DNA from 2 places in the Arthrobacter sp. 05T410 genome. Region 1 is predicted to be linked to the other one. Evidence: riboswitches for the same ligand, from Rfam matches in the RefSeq annotation. Region 1 holds a riboswitch; the other holds the start of a gene.
The links. A riboswitch is a leader RNA that binds a small molecule or an ion and turns the genes downstream of it on or off. The one in region 1 is predicted to bind glycine.

Region 1 (10,099 bases):
CACGAGCCCGGCGAAGTGCGCCATGTCCACCATCAGGTAAGCCCCGACCGAGTCGGCGATCCGGCGGAACTCGGCGAAGTCCAGCTGCCGGGCGTACGCGGACCAGCCGGCAACGATCAGCGCCGGCTTGTGCTCCTGCGCCAGGGCCTCGACCTCGGCCATGTCGATCCGGTGGTCCTCCTCACGGACCTGGTACGGGATCACGTTGTAGAGCCGGCCGGAGAAGTTGATCTTCATGCCGTGCGTCAGGTGCCCGCCGTGCGCCAGGTTCAGGCCCATGATGGTGTCGCCCGGACGGATCAGGGCGTGCATCACGGAGGCGTTGGCCTGCGCGCCGGAATGCGGCTGCACGTTCGCGAACCCGGCGCCGAACAGGGCCTTGACCCGGTCGATCGCGAGCTGCTCCACAACGTCCACGTGCTCGCAACCGCCGTAATAGCGCTTCCCCGGGTAGCCCTCGGCATACTTGTTCGTCAACACCGAACCCTGCGCCTGCATCACAGCCCTGGCCGTGTGGTTCTCCGAGGCGATCATCTCCAAACCGTCCCGCTGCCGGGTGAGTTCGGCGTCGATCTTCGCGGCGATCTCCGGATCCAGCACGGACAAGTCCGCGTCCAGGCTCGGCGAAACGACCTGCTCGAACGCCAGCGTCTGGGTGCCCGCGGCCGCCGTTGCGCCGCTCACAGTTCGCCGCCGTTCTTGGACGCGTACTCCTGCGCCGACATCAGCGGACCCTCTTCGGTCACGGCGACCTTGAACAGCCAGCCGGCACCGTACGGATCGCTGTTGATCAGCGCCGGATCGGAAACGACGGCGTCATTGATCTCCACCACCTCGCCGGTGACCGGCGCGTAGAGGTCCGAGACGGACTTGGTCGACTCGACCTCGCCGCAGGTCTCCCCCGCGGTCACCGCGGAACCGACCTCGGGCAGGTCCACGTAGACGATGTCGCCCAGGGCGTCGGCGGCCACGGCCGAAATCCCAATTCCTGCAGGGCCAGATCCGTCGGCAGCAACCCACTCGTGTTCAGCGGAGTACTTCAGTTCGGCTACAACTTTGCTCATTTATCTCAATCCTTAAGTTCGTATGTGGTTTCGGCAGGCTCAGCCAGCGGCGGCCGGCTACTTTTGGCGCTTGTAGAACGACAGTGCGACGACTTCGAAAGGCTCCGTCTTGCCGCGGAGGTCAATGTCCAGGGCTGTGCCCGGTGCGGCGTGTTCGATGTCGACGTAGGCCATCGCGACCGGGTAGCCGAGGGTGGGGCTGGGCTGTCCGGAGGTCACTTCGCCGACGACGTTGCCGTCCTTGAGGACCGGGTAGTGGCTGCGGGCGGCACGGCGTCCGAGGCCCTTGAGCCCGACGAGTTTGCGGCCGGTCGTGGAGCCTGCGCCGGCTGCCTTGAGCTCGCTCAGGGCGGCCTTGCCGACGAAGTCCGACTCCTTGGCGAGCGAGACGACCGGGCCCAGGCCTGCTGCGTATGGGTTGCCTTCGCGGGAGAGTTCGTTGCCATAGAGCGGCATGCCGGCTTCCAAACGCAGCGAGTCACGGCAGGCCAGGCCGGCCGGGATGAGCCCGTGGCTGGCACCGGTTTCCAGCAGTGCTTCCCAGAGACCTGCCGCATCCTCGTTCGAGATGTAGATCTCGAAGCCGTCCTCGCCGGTGTAACCGGTGCGGGCGAGGAGCAGATCTTGTCCGTAGATCTGAACCTCAACCGCAGCGTAGTACTTCAGCTCGGTGACCAGGACATGCTGCTCGGCCGGGACCAGCGTCAGCAGGATGGCTTCGGCGTTCGGGCCCTGGACGGCGATCAGCGAGATCTCGGCGGAAACGTCTTCCACCGTCACGTCGAACCCGCCTTCTTGGGCAGAACCGGCCCTTTCGGCCAGTGCCGCGGCCACGACGTTGGCGTTGCCTGCGTTGGGGACCACCAGGTACTTGTCCTCACCGCGGCGGTAGGAGATGAGGTCATCGATGATGCCGCCGTCTTCCTGGCAGATCAGCGAGTACTTCGCCTTGCCGACGGCCACGGCCGACAGCTTCCCGGCCAGGGCGTAGTCGAGGAACGCCGCGGCGTCCGGGCCGGTGACCCAGACTTCGCCCATGTGGGAGAGGTCGAACAGGCCCGCGGCGTTGCGGACGGCGTGGTGCTCGGCGAGTTCGGAGCTGTACTTCAGCGGCATCTGCCAGCCGCCGAAGTCCGTGAAGGAGGCGCCGGCCTTTTTGTGCTGCTCGTAGAGAGCGGTGTAGTTCTCACTCATCAGAAAATCCTTAGTTTTCGAATTCGGAAAGCGGCGGGCAGGAGCAGACCAGGTTGCGGTCTCCGGCGGCGCCGTCGATGCGTCCGACCGGCGGGAAGTACTTGTCCTGCCTGAGTGTGTGGACGGGGAATGCGGCCTGCTCACGCGGGTACTCGCGGGTCCAGTCGGTGCTGACGACGGCGGCTGCCGTGTGGGGTGCGTTGCGCAGCGGGGAGTTCTCCACCGTGAAATCGCCGTTGGAGACCTGGTCGATCTCCTGGCGGATGGTGATCATCGCCTCGATGAAGCGATCGATCTCCGCAAGGTCCTCGGACTCGGTGGGCTCCACCATGAGGGTGCCCGCCACGGGGAAGGACAGTGTGGGGGCGTGGAAGCCGAAGTCGATGAGGCGCTTGGCCACGTCCTCGGCGGTGACGCCGGTCCTGGCGGTCAGTTCACGCAAATCCAGGATGCACTCGTGGGCCACCAGGCCGCTCTCCCCCGTGTAGAGCACCGGGAAGTGCTCATCCAGCCGGGATGCGATGTAGTTCGCCGCGAGCAGCGCGGACTTGGTGGCCTCGGTGAGGCCCTGGCCGCCCATCAACTTCACGTACGCCCAGGAGATCGGCAGGACACCGGCGGATCCGTAACGCGAAGCGGAGATGGCAACTCCCTTTCCCGGTTCGACCTTGTTCGCGTCCCCCGGCATGAACGGCGCCAGGTGGGCCTTTGCAGCAACCGGGCCAACGCCCGGTCCGCCGCCGCCGTGAGGGATGCAGAAGGTCTTGTGCAGGTTCAGGTGCGAAACGTCGCCGCCAAACTTGCCCGGCTGGGCCAGCCCGACGAGGGCGTTGAGGTTGGCGCCGTCGACGTAGACCTGGCCGCCGACGGCGTGGATCGCGTCGCAGACCTCGCGGACGTCGGCGTCGTACACCCCGTGGGTGGACGGGTAGGTGATCATGATGCAGGACAGGGCGTCCTTGTTGGCCTCGATCTTCGCCTGAAGATCCGCGTGGTCGATCGTGCCGTCCGAGGCTGTGGCCACGACGACCACCTTCATGCCGGCCAGCACGGCGGAGGCGGCGTTGGTGCCGTGCGCGGAGGCCGGGATCAGGCAGACGTTGCGCTGGGCCTCCCCGCGGGAGTGGTGGTAGCCGCGGATGGCCAGCAGGCCGGCGAGCTCGCCCTGGGAGCCGGCGTTCGGCTGGATGGAGACCTGGTCATAGCCCGTGATTTCGGCGAGGTCAGCTTCGAGGCCGCTGACGAGTTCCCGCCAGCCCTCGGTCTGGGAGTCCGGCGCGAAAGGGTGGATGGAGGCGAACTCTGGCCAGGAGATCGCTTCCATCTCGGCCGTGGCGTTCAGCTTCATGGTGCAGGAGCCCAGCGGGATCATGGTGCGGTCCAGGGCGAGGTCGCGGTCCGAGAGCTTGCGGATGTAGCGCAGCAGCTGGGTTTCGGAGCGGTGCGTGTTGAAGACCGGATGCTGCAGGAAGTCGGAGGTGCGCAGCACCCTCCCGGGCAGCTCGAAGCCCTTGGCCTCCACCACCGGACCGGCGCCAAAGGCGACGACGACCGCGGAGAGGACCTCCGGCGTCGTGGTTTCATCGACGGACACGCTAACTGTGTCCGCGTCGATGAGCCGCAGGTTGATGCCCCGGGCCTCGGCGGCGGCGATGACCTTGGCGGCCTTGCCGGGGACGCGGACCGTGAGGGTGTCGAAGAAGGACTCGCTCGCCAGTTCCCGGCCGGCGATCTTCAGCGTGGCGGCGAGGGCGCGGGTGTTGTTGTGGACGGTCTCGGCGATCGCCTTCAGTCCGTCCGGGCCGTGGTAGACGGCGTAGAACGAGGACACGATGGCCAGCAGTGCCTGCGCGGTGCAGATGTTGGACGTGGCCTTCTCGCGGCGGATGTGCTGCTCGCGGGTCTGCAGGGCCAGGCGGTACGCCGGGACGCCGGCGTTGTCTTTGGAGACGCCGACGATGCGGCCGGGGAGCGTGCGTTCCATGCCCTCGCGCACCGCCATGTACGCGGCGTGCGGGCCGCCGAAGAACAGCGGCACGCCCAGGCGCTGGGTGGAGCCGACGGCGATGTCCGCCCCCTGCTCGCCCGGAGGGGTGATCAGGGTCAGGGCAAGCAGATCCGCCGCCACGGTGACCAGTGCGCCGCGTTCTTTGGCCTCCGCGATCACGCCGGACTGGTCCCACACCCGGCCGGAGACGCCCGGCTGCTGGAGGACGAGACCGTTGATGTCGCCGTCGGGCAGACCGGCGGAGAGGTCAGCGACCTGCACCTCGAAGCCCAGCGCCTCCGCTCGGCCCCTGACGATGGCAATGGTCTGCGGGAGGCAGTCGGCGTCGAGGACGGTCTTGGCCCCGGCAGCGGACTTGTTTTTGTTGGCGCGGCGCATGAGAAGCACGGCCTCGGCAACCGCGGTGGCCTCGTCCAGGAGGGACGCATTGGCGACCGGGAGTGCGGTGAGGTCCTGGACCATGGTCTGGAAGTTCAGCAGCGCCTCGAGGCGTCCCTGGGAGATTTCCGGCTGGTACGGGGTGTAGGCGGTGTACCAGGCGGGGGCTTCGAGGATGTTGCGGCGGATCACCGGCGGGGTGACGGTGTCGTAGTAGCCCTGGCCGATCATCTGCACGGCCGTCTTGTTCTTGGAGGCGAGCTTGCGCAGTTCGGCCAGCACCTGGACTTCGCTGAGGGCGCTGTCCAGGGTGAGGGGCTTTTCCTGGCGGATGGAATCGGGGACCGCGTTGTCAACGAGGCCATCAACGCTGTCGTAGCCGACGGCCTTGAGCATGGTGTCGATGTCGGCCTGGCGGCGGGCGCCGATGTGGCGGTCTGCGAAGGTGGACGGGGACGATTGAACCGTCATGAGAGGAACTCCATAATTCAGGTGGCATCAAGACGCCACGATGATTCGGGTTCCTCCCCGCTCTGTATTGGACCTGAGAGTTTCCGTTTTGCCCTGCTGATAGCAGCGCGCCACTTGCACCGTCGGTGAGCCCGATTGCCCGGACTGCTTTCCAGAGTTGCCTTGCCGCGGCGGTACGTGGGCCTGAGAGATTCCTGGGGAGGATTTGCTCCTACGGCGCCTGCTGAACGTACCGGCAGGACTCTCCCGCCGCAGATCATAAGCTGTGCCACTGGTCGGTGACACAGCTCACAATTTATCCGGTTCCCGGGCAGGATGCAAAATTTATTTCAATTGAGTCGCTGTTCCCTCGGACGACGGCGGGAGCTCTTCGCCGTCGTCCGCTTGCGTGGGTGAGGCGCATGAGGGCCGTGACGTTGATCCGGAACACGCGGTCCCAGAGGTCGTCGTCCACCTCGTGGATCGGACCCAGGAGGTTAATCCATTCGGTGCATTATTCTGGACGGGATACCTTACTTTCTCGTGCGCGCCCCTCCCAGAGCGCCCATATGCAAGGAGCCTCCGTGAGCCTTCCGGATCAAGCGACGGAACAGGCAGCTCCCAGCCGACCACCAAGCCGGACTCCCGCCGGGGATGCCGCTTGGGGGTGGCTGATCGGGATCCTGGCAGGATTGCTCGGCTTGGGCCCTTGGCTGGTATCCGGCGCACAGCTCCCGTTGCAGAACTTGTGGGGCGCAGAGGTCATTCCAGACCAGATGCCTGTGTCGTTACTGCCGCTAAGCCAGTACGAACTCACCACGATCGTGGCCCTCCTCACCGTAGGAGGTGCAGCGGCCGGACTCGCGGTGCGCATCTGGTCTCCTGCCCGACGGCGGCTGGTGGCGTGGTGCGCGGCAGCCGGCGTTCTTGTGGTTCAGTTCACGGCGGCCGCCCAGTCCTTTACAGTGCTCGACGGCGGCTTGACGGGCGGAACAACGGCGAGCCTCTACTTCGCCGGGTTACTCGCGGGCGTGACCGCCTCGCTCGCTGCGGCCCTCGTGGCGCACCTGATGCTCTGCTCAAGGTCACGGAGCCTGACGGCATTGGGCGCCGGACTCATGGCGGTGCCGTTCGCGTCGTGGACGGTGGAGTGGGTTGTCGGCTTTGTTGGGCACATCAACGTCCCCGTCGCAGTGCCGTCAATCGCTCACTGGATTCCCGCCATCCTCGTTGGATGCGCCCTGGCATGGTGCGGCCTTCGTCCTGCGCGGCGGACCGCGGTGTGGGTCGTGAATCTTGCCCTGTTGTGGGTGGTTCCCGCCCTGTTCATCTCCGTCGACTACGTCCTGGGAACCCGTGTACTGGCTGGCGATCTGCAGGAGATGCTGTTGATGAGTCGGCAAATCTTGGCGGCAACACTTGGACCCGAGGGCGGAGCAGCTCCCAAAATCTTGCTGGCCCTGGTCATCGCATCGGCGGGGCTGGGTGCCAAATCCATTGCCGCTCGCCGGCGACCGGACGCGCCCACCTTCCCGTCCACGTAAAATCGGGGCGCCGACCGTGATCCGCGAGGAAGCCCCGCTGGGGGTCGGGTCGCTGCAGTGGTTCATCGAGTGCGACTTCCGCGAGCACTACTTCACGCTGTTCGAGGACGCCCCAGAGACCCACCGCGACCTGGCGCGAATGACCCTGTTCGACTACGTCGCCAACAACACCGACCGCAAGAGCGGGCTCGTGCTGCGCGGCGACGACGGACGGGTCTGGGGCATCGACCACGGACTCTGCTTCTCCGCCGCTTTCAAACTCCGCACCGTGATCTGGGACTTCGCCGGCGAACCCATCCCCGATGCCTTGCTCGAGGACATCGCCCCGCTCGCCGAGGCCGCTCCTCCCGAGGTGGCCGAGCTCCTCGACGACGACGAGGTCACCGCCCTGCAGCGCCGCGTCCAGCGCCTGCTGCACGCACGGGTCCTGCCGGTTGACCGCACCGGCATGCGCTACCCCTGGCCGCTCGTTTGAGCGCCCGCTCGGGCCACGCGTTCGCGCGTTTGGCGTCAAGGGCATGTACCTCCCCGTCTTCCCGGGCCGCCTCGAAGGCGAAGACCCGCTCGGGGATCTGCTCATCCAACTTCATGGCTGCAGCGGACGGTGCAGGCCTCTTGCCGGTGGTTCAGGCTGGTGCATGCGGCTTCTGCAACTTCAACAAGTGCATCCACTAAGCACCAGAAGTGTTGCGCATCTGATGGTCTGAACGCCTTCATCCCTCCAGTGACAACCGCTCCCGCTTGGCACGGTAGTTCAGGACAACGTCGTACACCTTTATCAGGAGATCGCAGAGCTCATCGATCCCATCCTTCTCAGTTATGCCGTCTAGGAACAGCGGGTATCCAGTCGAGCGGATGCGTAACATGGCTCCCGTCGGCCCGCCATCGTCAGGGAATATTTGCTCGAGCTCGGCGACAAGGTCGTCCCATTCCTCACCAAAAGGCCTACTTGGGTGCTCCGCGTCGCTGACAGCACGCCCAAAGGTGATGTTCAGCCCCTTGCGGCTGTATCCGATGGCGGCAAACCTTGGCCGGGCCCGCGGACCTAGCTTCAAAACGTGGTCGGCATCCTTCGAGGTATATAACGTGATCACCTTCGCCGAGTTCTGGGCGATCATGCTGAACTCTCGACGGCCGAGGCGGGAGGCGAGACCGTCAGCCAGGGCACTTAGTAGCTCTGCTGTACGCTCGCTGCTGTTCGCCCGCACGGACTCGACCACTTCCGGAACGCCGATTGACTTCCCTTCGTCCTGTGTCTCGTTGCTTCGGGCACTGCCGACAGACGTCACCTGGGAGAGCGCTATCGCCCGACGCAAAACCGCAAGATCGAGTTGACCGTCCTTGTCGCTTGACAGCACCCCCAGATGCTCTCGGAATCGGCGGAACGCGCGCACATCGGTCATCTCGAGGTCGAAGGCCTTCGCAAGCGCGATGGCATCGTCATCTCCCACTCCGCCAGAGAGAACTTCGTCTAGGTCGTCCTCCGCCCCGCGCTCCTCGATCACTTGTCGGTGCAGCTCGGGATATGCTGCCTGCGCGCACAGCAGCGCGAAGACGATGAGGGGCAGTCTCGTCTCTGCGTCGAATAGCGGCGTGCCTTGCGAAGAGAGAATCAGTTGCAGCAATTCGAAAGAGTTGAGCAGACGCTTAATGGATCGAGGGTTTGTGCCTACCGACTCCCGAACGACTTTAAGGTACTTGTCGAAGTCGTCCGCACCGTCGCGTCCGATTACGCCGGAGCGGTCGAGTGCTTCTCTCAGAATCTCGTCGACTTCGAAGGAAGCCACTGGCATCGAGAACGGCACCTGGATGATCTTGTCGAAGTACTGGCGAGCCTTTTTCGTCTTGAACTCGCTTCCGTACCGAATGCCCACCCCCCGCACCACTACGTCGAAATCGAGCGCTAGGACGAATACACACTGTTTAACCTCGAAGAACAGTTTGAGGCTCTCGAGGATCTCAATGGCTCGACCCGGGTCCACCCGATCCAGGTCGTCAATAAAGATCGCGATCCGGTCGATGTTGTGCTCGTTGCAGTATTCGTGCACTGAGGTAGCGAACTGCTGGCGCATTAGCTTGAGTTCGGCAATGGCGTTAGGTGCCTCTTCGGAGTAGGTCGCGTTCTTCAACGACTCAACCACAGCGGATGCCAGGGGCGCCGTGCCGGTGGCAGCGCCGACTACGTCTGCACCGCCCTTGAGGACACCTGCGCCCATGGTCGCGACGAACCGCATAAGCTTCTTCGCGGTGCTTGAGCCCTTGGATATCGGGCGAATGATCTCGTGGGCCATAGAGAAAACGAGGGACTCACCTAGATCAAATTGGGAGTATAACCACGTGTTGAATTCAATCACTTCTACCGAGTCCGGCAGCAACGACTGTACGAAGTTAAGTGCGGTCGATTTGCCGCTTCCCCAGTCTCCTTGGACCGCGATTGTCATCGGCGTCTGGCATTCGGCGATGAACGAGGCAAGGCCCGCGTAGTACGCCTCGACATTGAGTCGATCCCGCCCCTCCGAGGGAACGACCGGAAGGTCAACGTAGCCGTATGGTCCGTGCAGCATGGTATTTTCAGTCCGGTTGGGGTTCACAACTCGAGACTCTAATGTTGGACGGAACGCTTGGCCAATTGGAATCTCGCCACCCGTACGTGGGACAGTCAACGGACTGATGGACCAGTTAGGCTGCCCCAGAGATTAGTTTGCTTGTGTCGGCTATGCAGGTTTGCGGTGCTGTACCCATGGTTCCATGAGGGATTTGCCTATGTCGCCGGGCAGACCGCGAACGTCATCCTGGAGCACGCCGGAATGCTTCCTAACTTGACTACCGACCAGATGGAACGTCCGCTCGGGCGCGGGAGTGACTTCAGGCCTAAGAGCCATTCATGGGTCGTGGTCAAACGGACGGTGCCGATGGCATCCTCCCAGGAAGCTGGGCTGCGTCCCAAATGTGGTCGTGAGCCCACAAAGATACTGTGACCCACCTCACATAACAACGTTGAAACTACCGGCATGTCTGAGTGCCATGTGAAGTACAGTGTGAAGCATGGCGGACTACCTCTCTAATAATCCCTTCACAGGAGAACCCGTGGAGGAGACTCAATTGGCGGCAGCGCCCCTAATTCTTGTTATTAGCCAGATCCGCTGGCCCCAAATAACAACGATGACAGGTGACATCAGCAGTATTGCAAATTCCTTCGGTCGCGCAATCGCCCACGATTACCCGATAAATAACCAACACAAAGAAGTTCAGTACCAGCTTTCTCCGCAAGGCATATCCCAGTCCCAGGGTGATGATATTTACGAGTGGACGAGTGCGGATGGGGACTGGAGCATTCTAGTTTCACAGCGTTTCATGACGCTCCAGACTAAGAATTACACTAATCGAAACGACTTCTTCACACGGATGGAGGCTGCCCTGAAGACACTTCTGTCTATAGTGGAGATTCCTGTTGTGGAACG
Region 2 (10,099 bases), on a different contig from region 1:
ACCCGTGACAGGGGCGTACAGGTCCGAGACCGACTTGGTCGACTCGACCTCGCCGCAGGTCTCCCCCGCGGTCACCGCGGAACCGACCTCGGGCAGGTCCACGTAGACGATGTCGCCCAGGGCATCCGTGGCGACGGCGGAGATGCCGATGGAAACAACGTTTCCGGCCTCGCGGGCAACCCACTCGTGCTCGTCGGAGTACTGCAGTTCAGGGGCAACTTTTGCCATGTGTTTTTCCTTTACGTTTGAAAAGTCGTGGGCCACAACAATTGTGGTGGGTTGGGTGGCGGATGAGGCAATTCCTCCGCGTGCTCGCTCGTCCCTCGCTTAGACGCACGCTTCCGGAATCCCCTCACCCGCCGCTATTCAGTTCAGTTTTTGGGGCCAGCCGTTTCCCCGGAAGAAACAGTGGCTTTTCGATATCTTCCAGAGCCGGGGTGCTCCGAGGCTTCAAGGGTGTCATCAAGCTCAACCCCCAATGATCGGGCTTGGCGTGCCACCCTTTGGGACAGTCCTACCCCGCGGTAGGCGGTACATCCCCCAGCACTTTTGGCTTTCGAAGGCGCCCCAAATGAGGCTTGGAACTCGAGGTGAGTTGAACCCGAGGTGAGCTGCAGGGCCCCTTCGGGCCCGACATCCGGGAGCATGCGTCTAAGGGAGCGTTACGTCCGCTCAGCGGGCGTCTTCGCGACCGAGCATGCAGAGGATGCCGGGTCCGACGGGCTGACGCAACCACAATCACGCAGCCCCCGGGACAGCTTCGGCTACTTTTGGCGCTTGTAGAAAGGCAGTGCGACCACTTCGAAGGGTTCGGCCTTGCCGCGGAGGTCGATGTCCAGTGCGGTGCCGGGCTCGGTGAATTCGACGTCGACGTAGGCCATCGCGACCGGGTAGCCCAGGCTCGGGCTGGGCTGGCCGGAGGTGACTTCGCCGACGACGTTGCCGTCCTTGAGGACCGGGTAGTGGCCGCGGCCGGCCCGGCGCCCGAGGCCCTTGAGCCCGACGAGCTTGCGGCCCGTCGTGGCGCCGGCGCCGGTTTCCTTCTTGGCGGCCAAGGCGGCCTTGCCGATGAAGTCGCCTTCCTTGGACAGGGCGACGACGGGGCCCAGGCCGGCGGCGAACGGATCGCCCTCCAGGGAGAGCTCGTTGCCGTAAAGCGGCATGCCGGCCTCGAGACGGAGCGAATCGCGGGACGCGAGACCGGAGGGGGTCAGCTCGCCGTCCTCTGCGATGGCGACGAGCGCCTGCCAGAGGGCGGCGGCGGCGTCGTTCGCGACAAAGATCTCGAAGCCGTCTTCGCCGGTGTAGCCGGTGCGGGCCAGCAGGAGGTCCTGGCTGGCTCCAGCGAACATGAACGGGACGTCCACGGCGGCGTAGTACTTCAGGCCGGTGACGAGCTCGTGCTGCGCCGCGGGGACCAGGCGCAGCAGGATCTCCTGGGCCTTGGGTCCCTGCACGGCGATCAGCGAGGTCTCAGCAGAGGCGTCCTGGACGGTGACGTCGAATCCGCCGTCCTTTCCGGAACCGACGCGCTCGGCCAGGGCCGCGGCGACGACCTTCGCGTTGCCCGCATTGGGGACCACAAGGAATTTCTGGTCGCCGCGGCGGTAGGTGATGAGGTCGTCGATGATGCCGCCGTCCTCGTTGCAGATCAGCGAGTACTTGGCCTTGCCAATGGCCATCGCCGAGATCTTGCCCACGAGGGCGTAGTCCAGGAAGGCTGCGGCGTCGGGGCCGGTGACCCAGACTTCGCCCATGTGGGAGAGGTCGAACAGGCCCGCGGACTTGCGGACGGCGTGGTGCTCGGCTAGTTCCGAGCTGTACTTCAGCGGCATCTGCCAGCCGCCGAAGTCCGTGAAGGAGGCGCCGAGCTTCTTGTGCTCTTCGTACAGGGCCGTGTAGTTCTCAGTCATCGTTGGCTGTCCTTAGCTGTCAGAGTCGGAGTTGGCGGAGTCGTCGGAGTGGACTGCTGTGTCTTCTTCGAAGGCCTCGAGGGGCGGGCACGAGCAGATCAGGTTGCGGTCCCCGGCTGCGCCGTCGATGCGGCCGACGGGCGGGAAGTACTTGTCCTGCTTGAGCGTGTGGACCGGGAAGACGGCCTGCTCACGCGGGTACTCGCGGGTCCAGTCGGTGCTGATCACGGCAGCGGCGGTGTGCGGGGCGTTGCGCAGCGGGCTGTGCTCCACCGTGAAATCGCCGTTGGCCACCTGGTCGATCTCGGCGCGGATGGCGACCATGGCCGTGATGAAGCGGTCGATCTCGCCCAGGTCCTCGGACTCGGTGGGCTCCACCATCAGGGTGCCGGCCACCGGGAACGCCAGGGTGGGGGCGTGGAAGCCGTAGTCGATCAGGCGCTTGGCCACGTCCTCGGCGGTCACGCCGGTCTTGGCCGTGAGTTCGCGCAGGTCCAGGATGCACTCGTGGGCCACCAGGCCGCCTTCGCCGGTGTAGAGCACCGGGAAGGAGTCGTTGAGGCGGGCCGCGATGTAGTTCGCCGCGAGCAGCGCGGACTTGGTCGCCTCGGTGAGGCCGCGGCCGCCCATCAGCTTCACGTAGGCCCAGGAGATCGGCAGCACGCCGGCCGAGCCGTAGCGGGAGGCGGAGATCGGGGTGCCGTCGGCGCCGTTGGCGGGATCAACAGCGTTGCCCGGCATGAACGGGGCCAGGTGCGCCTTGGCCGCGACCGGGCCGACGCCCGGTCCGCCGCCGCCGTGCGGGATGCAGAAAGTCTTGTGCAGGTTCAGATGCGAGACGTCGCCGCCGAACATGCCGGGCTGGGCCAGCCCGACGAGGGCGTTGAGGTTGGCGCCGTCGATGTAGACCTGGCCGCCGGCGGCGTGGACCGCGTCGCAGACCTCGCGGACATCGGCGTCGTACACCCCGTGCGTGGACGGGTAGGTGATCATGATGCAGGACAGCGCATCCTTGTGCAGCTCGATCTTGGCGGTCAGGTCCGCGTGATCGATCGTGCCGTCCGAAGCCGTGGCCACGACCACGACCTTCATGCCGGCCAACACGGCCGAGGCCGCGTTCGTGCCGTGCGCGGAGGCCGGGATCAGGCAGATGTTGCGCTGGGCATCACCGCGGGAGAGGTGGTAGCCGCGGATCGCCAGCAGCCCGGCGAGCTCGCCCTGGGAACCGGCGTTGGGCTGGATCGAGACCTGGTCGTAGCCGGTGATCTCGGTCAACTGGCCTTCGAGGTCCTCGATCAGTTCACGCCAGCCGGCGGTCTGGGATTCCGGGGCGAACGGGTGGATGGAGGCGAACTCGGGCCACGAGATGGCCTCCATCTCGGCGGTGGCGTTCAGCTTCATGGTGCAGGAGCCCAGCGGGATCATGGTCCGGTCCAGGGCAAGGTCGCGGTCCGAGAGGCGGCGGATGTAGCGCAGCAGCTGGGTCTCGGAACGGTGCGTGTTGAACACCGGGTGCTGCAGGTAGTCGGAGGTGCGCTCGACGGCGGGGTCCAGGCCGAACGCAGTGTCCGTGCCTGCAGCCGCGGCAGTCACGGACGCGCCGAATGCGGCAATGACGTCGGCGACGACGGCCACCGTCGTGGCCTCGTCGGCGGAGATGCCGACGGTGTCGGCGTCGATGGCGCGCAGGTTGACGCCCTTGGCGTCGGCTGCCGCGATGATCTCAGCTGCCCGGCCCGGCACGGAGACGGTGATGGTGTCGAAGAAAGAGGTGTGCAGCACGTCCAGACCGGCGGCCTTCAGGGAGGCGGCGATGGTCTTCGCGTGGACGTGTACCGCCTGGGCGATTGCCTTCAGCCCGTCCGGGCCGTGGTAGACGGCGTAGAAGGAAGCCACGATGGCCAGCAGGGCCTGGGCGGTGCAGATGTTGGAGGTGGCCTTCTCGCGGCGGATATGCTGCTCGCGGGTCTGCAGGGCCAGGCGGTAGGCGGGAACGCCGGCGTTGTCCTTGGAGACACCCACGAGGCGGCCGGGCATGGAGCGCTCGAGCCCCTTCTGGACGGCCATGTAGGCGGCGTGCGGTCCGCCGAAGAACAGCGGCACGCCGAAGCGCTGGGCGGATCCGACGGCGATGTCAGCGCCCTGCTCGCCCGGGGACGTGATCAGGGTCAGGGAGAGGAGATCTGCCGCGACGGTGACGAGGGCGCCGCGTTCCTTGGCGTCGGCGATCACGGCGGTGTGGTCGAACACGCGGCCGGAGACGCCCGGCTGCTGCAGGACGACGCCGTTGATGACCCCGTCGGGCAGGCCCTTGGAGAGGTCGGCGACCTCGACCTCGAAGCCGAGGGCCTCGGCACGGCCCTTGACGATCGCGATGGTCTGGGGAAGGCAGTCGGCGTCGAGGACGGTCTTGCCGTCGTGCGCCGTCTTGTTCTTATTCGCGCGGCGCATCATCAGCACGGCCTCGGCCACGGCGGTGGCTTCATCCAGCAGGGAGGCGTTGGCGATCGGCAGGCCGACGAGGTCCTGGACCATGGTCTGGAAGTTCAGCAGCGCCTCAAGCCGGCCCTGCGAGATCTCCGGCTGGTAGGGCGTGTACGCGGTGTACCAGGCCGGGGCTTCGAGGATGTTGCGGCGGATCACCGGCGGGGTGAGCGTGTCGTAGTAGCCCTGCCCGATCATCTGCACGGCGGTCTTGTTCTTCGACGCCAGCTTGCGCAGCTCGGCGAGGACTTCGACCTCGCTCAGGGCCGCGGCGAGCGCGAGGTCGGCGTCCTGGCGGATGTCCTTCGGAACGGCGGTGTCCACCAGGGCGTCGACGGTGTCGTAGCCGACAGCCTTCAGCATGGCGTCGACGTCGGCCTGGCGGCGCGCGCCGATATGCCGGTCAACGAAGGACGTGGAGGCTGGGGTAACAGTCACAAGGAACTCCATAACTCAGGCGGCGCAGGGTACGCCACATTGATTCGGGTTCCTCCCCGCTCTGTATTGGACCTGAGAGTTTCCGCGCAGCCCGCGTTTCAGGGCTCCGCTTGCACCGTCGGTGAGCACAGCATGTCCGGGACACGCCTGCTACTTTCCAGAGATGCCTTGCCGCGGCGGTACATGGGCCTGAGAGATTCCTGGGGAGGGTTTGCTCCTACGGCGCCTGCTTGTACCTACTTGCAGGACTCTCCCGCCGCAGATCAAAGGCGTATTTAATTAGGCGTTCAATCGGGGGTGACTACAGTCACAGCTCTCATTGTCCTATGCCGGGCGCGCGTCCGCAAACTCCCTCCCGGCGGCGGACCCAGGTTACGGGCCACGAGCCACCCGGTGGCGAATCCGGCGGCGCGAATTCGCCGGAAACGCCCGGAGTCGCCGCAACTTTCCGGCGTACTCGAACGCTTCCGGCGAATTCGGCGGGGAGTAGGGGGTCGGCGGGGAGTAGGGGGTCGGAGGGGGTGGGTGTGGGCTTCAGCCGCGCAGGCGCTCGACGGCGGCCAGGAGGCTCTGGACGTCCGCCTCGACTTCCGGCGGCGGCCCGCCGGGACCCCGCGCCAGCATGGCGTTGAAGTACAGCCCGTCCCCCATGCACAGGACGGCCTTCGCCATGGCGGGCCCGACGTCGGCCGCCAGCAGTTCCAGCCAGCTCGCCTGGCCGGCGGCGAAGCGGCGGAGCGTTTCCCCGTGCGCCACCTCGGCGAGCCGCGTGGCCGCCACGAAGACCCGGTCCATGGGCGTGTCCGCCCACACCGAGGACTTGATGAAGTACGCCGCCGCCCCTTCCGGGGCTGCCGCCATGGCCGCAACATCGGCAGCCAGGAGCCGGTCCAGCCGTTCCAGCAGGACCGCGATCATGGCCTCTTTGGTCGGAAAATGGTAGAGCAGGCCGCCCTTGGAGACGCCGGCCCGGCGCGCGACGGCGTCCAGCGTCGCGGCGCGTTCACCGACTTCGATGAGCAGGGATTCGAAGGCATCGAGGACGGCCTCGCGGGCGACGGGTTTCCTGGGCATGCCTCCCATCATGCCTGTCCGCGCGCGCATTTCTTAACTGTACCGTCCAGACGGTACAGTTATCCTTATGAGCATTCCATCGATCACCGTAGCCACCAGCACTCCTGCGGCCACCGGGCCCCGGGCACCGTGGCGTGACTGGGTGGCGCTGGCCCTGCTGATGTTCCCCGTCCTGCTCGTGGCCGTGGACAACACCGCGCTCACGTTCGCCCTGCCGGCCATCGCCAGCAGCCTGACCGCCTCCGGCGTCGAACTGCTCTGGATCGTCGATGCCTATCCCCTGGTCCTGGCCGGACTCCTGGTCGCGATGGGTTCCCTGGGCGACAGGATCGGCCGGCGCCGGCTGCTGTTCGTGGGCAGCGCGGGCTTTGCCGCGGTGTCGGCCGTGACGGCGTTCGCGCCGAGTGCGGAATGGCTGATCGCCGGCCGCGCCGGGCTTGGCCTTTTCGGCGCCATGCTGATGCCGTCCACGCTGTCGCTGATCCGGAACATCTTTCCGCAGCCCAACCGGCGCAGGCTGGCGGTGGCGGTCTGGGCCGCCGGCTTCTCCGGCGGCGCCGCCCTCGGCCCGATTGTCGGCGGCTGGCTGGTGGAACACTTCTGGTGGGGCGCCGTCCTGCTGGTCGCGGTGCCGATCATCCTGCCGCTGCTGCTGCTCGGGCCGGCCCTGATCCCGGAATCCCGCGATCCGAAGCCGGGCCGGGTGGACGTGCCCAGCATTGCCCTGTCCCTGCTGGTCATGGTGCCGGTGGTCTACGGGATCAAAGCCCTTGCCACCCACGGGCCGGCTCCCGAGGCCTTCGCGAGCATCGGAACCGGCCTGCTCATGGGCTATGTGTTCATCCGGCGGCAACGCGCGCTTGCCCGTATCCACAGGACAGACCACAGCACCGCGCCGATGCTCGACGTCAGCCTGTTTGGCAACCGGATCTTCAGTACGGCCATTGTGGCCAACGTCCTGGCACTGTTCTCCTTCAACGGCTTCATCCTCTTCCTGGCCCAGCACCTGCAGCTGCTGGAGGGCCAGTCCCCCTCGGCCTCCGGCGTCGCCATGGTCCCGGCCCTCATCGCCACGGTTGTAGCGGGGCTGCTCGTGGTCCCGCTGGTGCGCAAGGTGCGGCCCGGCTTTGTGGTGGCCGGCGGCCTGCTGCTGAGCGCGGCGGGCTATTTCGTGGTGGCATTCGGCGACCACAGCCAGGGCCCGTCGCTGCTCCTTGCCGCCCTGCTGGTGCTCTGCCTGGGGGTGGGCGCCGCGGAGACGATCTCCAATGACCTGATCCTGGGTGCGGCGCCCGCCGACAAGGCAGGGGCAGCCGCCGCTATCTCCGAGACGGGCTACGAAGTGGGGTCCCTGCTGGGTACGGCGATTCTCGGCTCAATCCTGACGGCCTCCTACCAGGGCAACCTCCGGCTTCCCGCGGGCGTGTCCGAACTCGCCCCGGCGGCGGCCACCAGCCAGGCCGGTGAAACCCTGGCCGGCGCTGTGGATCTGGCCCGGATGCTTCCGGCGCCCCTGGCCGAGGCGGTGACGGCGGCCGCGCGCACCGCCTTCGACTCGGGCGTGCACGTCACAGCGTCCATTGCACTGGTTCTGATGTCCGGGGCCTGCGTCCTGGCCGCCGTCGTCCTGCGGTCGGTGCCGAAGGCCCAATAGGGCTCAGCGGCCGCCGTCAGCGTCACGCCGTCGTCAGCGTCAAGGGGTTCCAGCCCTTAAACAGCAGCGTCCGGCGCCGGGTATCCTCCCGGCGCCGGACGCTGCTGTTTCTTGGGGGGCTGGTGGGAGCCGGTCCCTACTTGCTGTCCGGGGTGGTCACGCTGGCGGTGGCCCGCATGGTCTCGGCATTCACCATCCAGGCGTACTGCTCAAACTTGGCGATGAACTCGTGCAGCAGATCCGCGGTGGTGGGATCTTCCTCGTCCACTTCGTCATGGACCTTGCGCATCGTGCCGACGGCCGCCTCAAGCGCGGCGACAATCCGCTCGATGGCGTCCTTCGTGTTGATCAGGCCCTTCGGGAACTCGGCCAGTGCGGTGGACTTGGAAACCGTGGAGCTTCGGCCGTCCGGGAGGGCGTGGAGGGCACGCATGCGCTCGGCAAGGTCATCCGCGAATCCCCGGGCGGCGTCGATGATTTCATCCAGCTGGAGGTGAAGGTCCCTGAAGTTGGTCCCGACGATGTTCCAGTGTGCCTGCTTGCCCTGAACGTGGAGTTCGATCAGGTCCACCAGTACTGCCTGCAGGTTGGTCGTCAATGTGGGTGATGCTTTCATGAATCCTCCTCGATAGAACCGGTGCCGTGCGGGCCGCGCATGCCATTGCTGGCACCCCGGCCGATGCTTCCGACGCTACCGCAGCGCGGCGCCGGGCCGCGATGCTTCTGGGAGGAATTTCTCGGTCAGCTTACTAAGTCGGCTTACTAACCGTTTTTGGGGCGGTTTAGACGGCCTCGTTGAGGATGGGCCCACGCGGGAACACGGCCCGTGTGATGCCGCCGGAGGTGGATTCGGACAGCTGGGTGAGGTAGTCGTTGCGCCGCCTCGGGGTAATCCTGGACTGGGGCTGGAACGGCTGCTCGGGGTCGTCGGCGTAGTGGGCGCTCAGGCCGTCGCGCATGAGCCGGATGGCTTCCGAACGCTGCTGGGACACCGCTGCGTGCGTGGATCCGAGTTCCGCGGCCAGGTCTTTGACCGTGCGGTCTCCGAAATAGATCTCCTCCACCACGTAGCGCATCCGTTCCGGAAGGGATTTCACGGCGGCCCGAAGGTACTGGAGCCGTTCGTCCGCGAGCACGGAGTGTTCCGGGGTGAGGGTTTCGGCGGCCAGGGTGTCCACCACGGCCTCGTCGAGGGGCGTCAATGTGCGCGAGGCATCCGCGAGCGCGGCCTCCACAACGCTCTGCTGGACGCCCAGGGCAGAGGCGATCTCGTCCACTGTGGGGGTGCGGCCCAGGGCGGACGCCAGGGTTTCCTGCACGGACATGGTTTCCTTGATCCGGCGGCGGGCGGATCGGGTGGCCCAGTCGCTGGCCCGCATCTCGTCTGCGAAGGCGCCAAGGATACGCCGGCGCGCGAAAGCGCCGAACGGCACCCCGAGGCCTGGATCGAACGAATCGGCCGAGGTAATCAAGGCAATAGCGCCGGCTGACGCCAAGTCATCGCGAGAAAGGTGTGACGCCTTCGAGCACAAATCTGAGACGAGATACCCCACCAGCGGAAGGTGCTGCGTGACCATCTCGTTGCGTTCCACGCGATTCAATACTGTGTCCCCCCATGAGACCGGATCCGAAGGGTCCTCGACCCTTAAAACGCCGAGAGCCGCACCCAAAACCGACCGGTGCTCCCCCCATTGGAGTCAGCGTTCGCAAGCAGGGGCGCAGCACCCATGGAGGAAACCTATCACCTGTTCCAAGATCTGCGTGTACCCTCAGGGAAAAGCTGTGCGAAAAATGCGGTGACCGCCCCGAAGCTGTGATTCACGGGGCGGAAAGAGAATGGGGCACATGAGCGCAAGTGATCTCTCCGCGGCACTGTGGCAGGAGCGGCGGCAGCTGGAGCTACTCCTCTTCAGGCTGGAAACGCAGCGCCTGCACGTCGTGGCCGGGAATCTGGAATGGCTGAGCTTCATGGCCTCCGAGATTGAAACCGTGCTGGACCGCCTGCGCTTCGAAGCCCTGGCCCGGAGCGTCGAGTCTGCTGCCGTGGCGGCCCAATGGGGCCTGCCGGCACAGACCACGCTCGTCGAACTGATTGCGGCCGCTCCCGCCGGGCCCTGGCCCGAGATCCTGCGCGAGCATCTGGACGCCCTGCACGCACTCCTGGCCCGGCTGGGCGAGGCTTCCCGCGTGAATGAGGATGCGCTGCGGAGCCTCCCGATGCCGGGACGCGCCGGCCCGGCGGGCACGGCCGGGCTTCTGGACCAGCTGACCATGGGAGGAAACCTGGAGCGGTCCCTCGCCGTGGTCCGGCGTTCAGCCCAGCCGCTCCTGGCCCAGTATCTCGGCGGGGACCATGTCTGATCCGGCGCGGGTCCTCAGCCGTCGGCGGGAGTGGCGCGCGGCGGCATGAGGCCGCGCAGCGCCTCCTCGGCGTCCGGGCCCGCTTCCGCCGCCGCGAGGTTCGCCGCTGCGATGGCTTCGATGACTTCCCGGCGCTGGATCGGCACACCGCGGGGCGCCTCAATGCCTATCCGAA

Region 2: linked by a shared signal. The riboswitch ahead of gcvP (aminomethyl-transferring glycine dehydrogenase) and the one ahead of gcvP (aminomethyl-transferring glycine dehydrogenase) in region 1 are both predicted to bind glycine.

Annotation. Positions count from the first base shown of each region.
Region 1 is NZ_JBFTLP010000030.1:30,313-40,411, reverse strand. It holds partial or broken gene glyA (serine hydroxymethyltransferase) at 1-684, opposite strand, end outside; gene gcvH (glycine cleavage system protein GcvH) at 681-1,064, opposite strand; gene gcvT (glycine cleavage system aminomethyltransferase GcvT) at 1,122-2,258, opposite strand; gene gcvP (aminomethyl-transferring glycine dehydrogenase) at 2,269-5,115, opposite strand; glycine riboswitch at 5,168-5,275, opposite strand; glycine riboswitch at 5,277-5,374, opposite strand; gene AC1DFR_RS21010 (hypothetical protein) at 5,679-6,638, shown strand; partial or broken gene AC1DFR_RS21005 (protein kinase family protein) at 6,649-7,113, shown strand; gene AC1DFR_RS21000 (KAP family P-loop NTPase fold protein) at 7,352-9,202, opposite strand; gene AC1DFR_RS20995 (TIGR04255 family protein) at 9,684-10,099, shown strand, end outside.
Region 2 is NZ_JBFTLP010000016.1:991-11,089, forward strand. It holds gene gcvH (glycine cleavage system protein GcvH) at 1-228, opposite strand, end outside; gene gcvT (glycine cleavage system aminomethyltransferase GcvT) at 765-1,913, opposite strand; gene gcvP (aminomethyl-transferring glycine dehydrogenase) at 1,926-4,847, opposite strand; glycine riboswitch at 4,887-5,001, opposite strand; glycine riboswitch at 5,003-5,101, opposite strand; gene AC1DFR_RS16730 (TetR/AcrR family transcriptional regulator) at 5,370-5,909, opposite strand; gene AC1DFR_RS16735 (MFS transporter) at 5,977-7,563, shown strand; gene AC1DFR_RS16740 (Dps family protein) at 7,700-8,179, opposite strand; gene AC1DFR_RS16745 (sigma-70 family RNA polymerase sigma factor) at 8,346-9,164, opposite strand; gene flgN (flagellar export chaperone FlgN) at 9,409-9,924, shown strand; gene AC1DFR_RS16755 (carbon storage regulator) at 9,939-10,099, opposite strand, start outside.